Regions from separate parts of the Shewanella spartinae genome, predicted to be linked through region 2. Evidence: predicted binding sites of a transcription regulator. Region 2 holds the regulator's gene; the other holds the start of a gene.

Region 1 (3,117 bases), 600 kb from region 2:
TCATCACCTGTGAATCTTGCGCGCTCAGCTTGAGGCCGACCTGCTGCTCGATCACTCCGCTCTCGACACCTTGGGTGATGCGGCAACTGAGCGCGCCTTCCACCGGCTCCCGGGTCACAGAGGTAACTAAGGTAAACTTTCCGGGGTATTTGGCCTGGAACGCCTTAAGCTCTTCATAATAGGCGAGATCCTCTTGATAGCGCACGCCGTAGACTAAGATCACCCGCTCAAAACGCTGCCAGGGTTCGGTGGTTCTCATCATGGAGATAAAGGGGCCCACCGCGGTTCCCGTAGCAAAAAACCACATATGCTTGCCCTGGGCTGGGATCTCATCCAGCGTCATAAAACCCGCCGCCTTAGTGGAGATATCGATGCTGTCTCCCGGGGCTAAGGCCTGCAACTTTGGCGACAGCAGACCATCGTCGACACTGACCGCCAGCACCTCCAGCAGCGGCGCATCGGGCGCATTGACCAGTGAATAGGCTCTGGCGACACGTTTATCGTCAATATGCAGCGACAACTTAATGAATTGCCCAGCAATGAAATCGCCGATATCGGCCGACAGCTTCAGGGTAAATAACTGATCGCTCCAGTCAATCCGCTCTACAACCTTTGCCTCTCCCCACATATCGCCACCTCTGCTGGCATCAATCAATACTGATACTCCCATGATTCATAGATTTTCTATCCGAGTCAAGACAACAAAAAACCCCTTATCTTAAGGGGTTTATCGAAATCTAATGGGAGTCAGAAGGCCTTATTCTTGCTCTGTCTCTTGATTGAAACTGTCTCTGAATGCCTGCAGCCCTTCCTGTACTAGGCCATAGGTCTTGTCGACCCCAGCCGCAATATCGCCTTCAAGCACCTTGAGTCCGGAGAGGATATCTTTGGCCTCATCGAAACCTTGGTCAATGGCACCACCGATTATGTCCATGAAGGAGCTGAGCTGCTCATCGAAGGACATGCTGCTGTTTTGCTCCTGATGTATGGCAAAAAACTGAGTCGCAAAGCTGACGATGCGCTCGGCCGTCGCCTCGGGTGAGGTATCCACCCCTTGAGCCGCCGCCCTCTCGATGGCGTGCTCACCCATGGTTGGTGCCAGCTCTTCATTAATCGCCTCAATCGCCGCCTTATACAACAGCTGCATGGGCTCATTGCCCGCGCTCAAGTTCACCTCTTGCTGCGCTTCCAAGATCGCCGTATTCATCAGCTGTTTACTGGCCGCCAATGCCGTCTTGTTCTTGGCCACTTCGGAGACTTGTTGACCATGGTTAGTCGTCGAATCTGTCTTGTTGTGCGCCGCCGCAGATACGGCTCCGCCGTGATTTTGAATCTCCATAATCGCCTCGCTCACCAAATTAAATTAGCCCTCAGCTATTATTATCGTCCATTTTGTAAGCAACTTTAGCGCAAATGCCCAATTAATCTGTCATCGGCAATTCACACAAAGTGCGGTATGCTAACCAATTCGTTAATTAAATAAGGGTTCCCATGTTACGACTCATCAGCATTGGACTTTTCGCCCTGGTAGCTTACCTGCCAATGGCGCAGGCCAATCCAGCAATCGCCAGCAAGACGGTAATTCTGGTGCGTCATGCCGAAAAAGCAGACCAGGGACGCGACCCTAGCTTGAATGACGCGGGCAAGTTGCGAGCACAGGCATTGGTTGAAAGCTTGGGCGATACCCCACTCAGCCTGGCCATATCCACACAATTTAAGCGCACCCAGGAAACCTTAACGCCGCTTATTACCGCCAGAGGAATTCCTTTAGTTGTCATCGACGCAGGCAAGGATTTGGACAAACATATTGCGGCCATTGCCGACAAGGTGATGGCGCAGCAGGGCAATGTGATCATCGCCGGCCACTCCAATACTGTGCCACTGATCATCAAGGCACTTCGAGGACCCGAAATACCTCAATTGAGAGAGGATGAATATGACAATTTGTTTATCCTTTCCCTGCCCCAAGATGGCGCAAGTAGCCTGATAAAAACCCAATATGGTGCAACTTCAGGCAATACCCAATAAGGATTAGACATTAGTCTAGATAGCGCTAGCTTTATGATCTAAACTTGATTACATTAGCGATATATGGAATAGCAGCACGCGCTGACGTTAAGCGCAGCCACGGAGAATCACTGGTGAGTAATTCGTTTTTTGGAGCGGGAAATAAAAGTAAACCTTTGTCGGTTAGCTGTCAAAACTGCAACCGATTAACGGTTATTGAAGGCGAGACAATCTGCTTCAAGGGTGGAGAGATCATTAGACTGACCCCCTATGAGCCGCAAAATACCAAGCTCAGCCTCCTCTGTGACGGTTGGAAGCCGATCAACACCTCAAAAACAGCCTAGTCCTTCTGCCAGCCAGTCTGGCGGCAAACCCTACATCATCCCCGCATAGTCATTCGCGTAGTGCTTTACTTCACGCGTAAGCCCTTCGATTACGGTCGAGGGCGGGATCATGGCAAGGGTCAGGCCCCGTGTCGTGACCCTCAGGTAGGAGCTCAGCTGGGCATAGACGACCACCAACTCCTCCTGTCCCAATCCCCGCTCTCTTAAGGTCGCCATGATGGCTAGCCAATCGGTATCTACGATCCGCGCCTGGCCTTCGATACTTGCATGTATAGGGATGTTTTTCATGGGACCGCCTCCGTAGGTTTGTTATTAACAAATATTATGCAAATCAAACCTGAACGAATACTTAATCCCACACAATTAATGCTGATTTTGTACGGTCCACAATTTCTTATACAGGCCATCGGCCGCGAGCAGGCTCTGATGATCGCCACGCTCGACTATCTTGCCCTGACTCAGCACCAAGATCTGGTCGGCATCCACGACCGTCGACAGCCTGTGAGCGATGACCAGACTCGTATGCCCCTTGGCCATCTCCTTGAGCGCATTGAGGATCGCCTGCTCTGAATGGCTATCCAGCGAAGAGGTCGCCTCATCGAACACCAACAGGGGCGAGCCCTTGAGGATCGCCCTGGCGATCGCCACCCTCTGTTTCTCGCCGCCGGAGAGTTTTAACCCGCGCTCACCCACCTTAGTGTGCCAGCCTTCGCTGAGTTGAGAGACGAAATTAGACAGATGCGCCAGCTCTATCGCCGCCTTCACC
Region 2 (3,117 bases):
AATATGCTCGACAACCAAGGTGACGACATCGTTCGTCAAGGCGGTGTGGTCGCCTTCGTGGGGCCAACCGGTGTGGGTAAGACGACGAGTGTCGCAAAATTAGCCGCTCGATTCGCCGCGCAGCATGGTTCAGATCAAGTTGCACTCATTACAACGGATCATTATCGCATTGGAGCCTATGAGCAGCTGGCAACCTATGGCAAAATAATGGGGTGCCCGGTCAAGCAAGCTCATGATCTCAATGAGTTGGAACAAATTCTTTATCAGTTCCGCAATCGCAAGCTAGTATTGATAGATACGGCGGGCATGGGACAGAGAGATGTGAGATTGTTCCAGCAACTTGATAATTTAACTGCAAATAGCAGATTACCTATTCGCAGTTATCTGGTACTGTCATCTACAAGTCAAAGAAGAGTGCTTGAAGATGCCGTCGCGCAGTTTACCCGGATTCCATTATCCGGCGCGATTTTGACCAAATTAGATGAATCAGTGGCCTTGGCACCGGCGTTGAGTGTGTTGATTCAAAGCGGATTACCTTTGAGTTATGTCACCGATGGACAAAGAGTGCCAGAAGATATGCAAGTAGCCGACACCTTAGCCTTAGCCAACAAGGCCCTGTCGGTACTCGAAAAGAAAGTGCAACCAATACAGAATAACGAAAGGTCATATGAACAGGCCTACGCATTTGAGTAATATAATGAGTCGGGATCAAGCAAGCGGTTTACGTATGATGAATCAACCATATAACGAAAAAGTAAAAGTAATTGCCGTAACCGGTGGTAAGGGTGGCGTAGGTAAAACCAGCGTATCGATCAATACCGCCGTCTCCCTGGCCGAGAAGGGCAAGCGTGTGCTTGTGCTCGATGCCGACTTGGGCCTGGCCAACGTCGATGTCATGTTGGGCCTAAGAGCCGAGCGCAATCTCTCCCACGTATTATCGGGTGACGCTGACCTTGACGATATTATCGTACGCGGTCCTAAGGGGATTGGCATTATTCCAGCTACTTCTGGCACCCAGGCCATGGTCGAGCTGACACCGGCCCAGCATGCGGGCCTGATCCGTGCCTTCAGCGAGATGAAGACCCAGTTTGATATCCTGGTGGTCGATACCGCGGCAGGTATCTCAGACATGGTGCTCAGCTTCTCTCGCGCCTCTCAAGATGTGTTGGTGGTGGTGTGCGACGAGCCGACCTCTATTACCGATGCCTATGCTTTGATTAAGATTCTTAGCCGTGAGCACGGTGTATTCAGATTTAAGATTGTGGCAAACATGGTCAGAAGTTTGCGAGAAGGGATGGAGTTGTTTGCTAAACTTAGCAAGGTAACCGACCGTTTTCTCGACGTGGCCCTGGAGCTGGTTGCGACTATCCCCTTCGATGAAAACCTTCGCAAATCAGTTCGTAAACAAAAGTTGATCGTCGAGGCATTTCCTAAGTCGCCTGCGTCAATTGCTTATCACGGCCTAGCGAATAAGATTATTAGCTGGCCAGTGCCACAACAACCGGGCGGACACCTGGAGTTCTTTGTAGAGCGATTGGTTCAACGTCCCGAATATCAAGAGGATCGTACGAGTGAGTAAAGCCGCTGCGTATACTTGTTTAGATAACAAAGCTTCTATTGTCGAACAGTATGCACCGTTGGTAAAAAGGATTGCTCACCATTTACTCGCTCGTCTACCCGCCTCGGTGCAATTGGATGATCTGTTACAAGCAGGTATGATGGGCCTGCTTGAAGCCTCGGCCAAGTTCGATGGCAGCAAGGGCGCCAAGTTTGAAACCTTCGCCGGTATACGTATTCGCGGCTCCATGCTCGACGAGATTAGGCGAGGAGACTGGGTACCCAGGTCGGTTCACCGTAATCAGCGACGCATAGCCCAGGTGATTGACGAGCTAGAACAAGAACTTGGACGTGACGCAAAAGACAATGAAATTGCGGATCGACTTGATATGACGCTCGATGAGTACCATCATATTCTTAATGATGTTTCCGTCGGGAAAGTAGTTGGAATTGAAGATCTTGGTGTATCGGTCGATGTAGTAAGACAGGAAGACGATCATCAGGACGACGCATTTGAGTCACTGGCAGAGACACAGTTCCACGAGGCCCTCGTCGAGGCGATTAAATTACTGCCAGAAAGAGATGGATTAGTTTTGTCGTTATATTATGACGAAGCATTAAATTTAAAAGAGATCGGTGCCGTACTTGATGTAAGCGAATCCCGAGTAAGCCAGATACACAGCCAGGCGATGCTCAGACTCAAAGCTAAACTCAAGCATTGGACCAAAATATAACGATTACATGAGCAATATAAAAACAGCTCCGCGGAGGAAACCTTGGACAAGAATATGAAGATTCTCGTTGTTGACGACTTCTCAACAATGAGACGCATCATCAAGAACTTGTTGAGAGACTTGGGTTTTAATAACACTCAGGAAGCAGATGACGGTTCGACAGCCTTGCCTATGTTGCAAAAAGGCGATTTTGACTTTGTCGTGACCGATTGGAATATGCCTGGCATGCAGGGGATCGACCTGTTAAAGGCTATCCGTGCTGATGACAACCTGAAGCACATTCCTGTGTTGATGGTGACTGCGGAAGCGAAAAGGGAACAGATCATTGCAGCGGCGCAGGCCGGTGTGAATGGCTATGTGGTGAAACCTTTTACTGCGGCGACATTGAAAGAGAAGTTAGACAAAATTTTCGAACGACTCGGTTAATCAAGGTTGAGCTATGCAGGCAGAAACTTCAGGGCTGATCAATCTAGCACAGGCCAAGCAACTCGTTGATCTGCTAGAGGCGGGTCAACAAGAGATGGCCGATGAGCTAATTCGCGATATCGCCAGCCCGATTCAGAAAGAGCTGTTTGACGAGGTGGGTCGCCTAACCCGTCAGCTTCACAGTGCCATAGTGGACTTTCAGGTGGACGGTCGCCTCGTGGAGCTGGCCAATAGCGAAATTCCCGATGCCAAAGAGCGCCTCAATTATGTCATCGACATGACGGAGCAGGCCGCCAATAAAACCATGGACGCCGTCGAAGAGTCTCTGCCCCTTGCAGATGCCCTTACCATGAACGTACAGGCCGTTAAGCCTTCCTGGGATCGCCTGATGCGTCGCGAT

The links. The regulator FliA, encoded in region 2, starts transcription of late flagellar genes. The targets are predictions, from matches to a motif close to CTAAAGNTNNNNNNNNNNNNGCCGATA.
Region 1: a site for FliA is predicted at 1,382-1,408, ahead of K0I31_RS04355 (DUF5610 domain-containing protein). Genes of this name have one in related genera too.

Annotation. Positions count from the first base shown of each region.
Region 1 covers NZ_CP080418.1:977,190-980,306, reverse strand. Annotated here, with positions in the region: gene K0I31_RS04360 (ferredoxin--NADP reductase) at 1-628, opposite strand, end outside; gene K0I31_RS04355 (DUF5610 domain-containing protein) at 758-1,339, opposite strand; gene K0I31_RS04350 (phosphoglycerate mutase family protein) at 1,492-2,028, shown strand; gene K0I31_RS20100 (hypothetical protein) at 2,142-2,351, shown strand; gene K0I31_RS04345 (hypothetical protein) at 2,382-2,639, opposite strand; gene K0I31_RS04340 (ABCB family ABC transporter ATP-binding protein/permease) at 2,715-3,117, opposite strand, start outside.
Region 2 covers NZ_CP080418.1:1,577,625-1,580,741, forward strand. Annotated here, with positions in the region: gene flhF (flagellar biosynthesis GTPase FlhF) at 1-693, shown strand, start outside; gene K0I31_RS07010 (MinD/ParA family protein) at 698-1,579, shown strand; gene K0I31_RS07015 (RNA polymerase sigma factor FliA) at 1,572-2,291, shown strand; gene cheY (chemotaxis response regulator CheY) at 2,334-2,717, shown strand; gene K0I31_RS07025 (protein phosphatase CheZ) at 2,731-3,117, shown strand, end outside.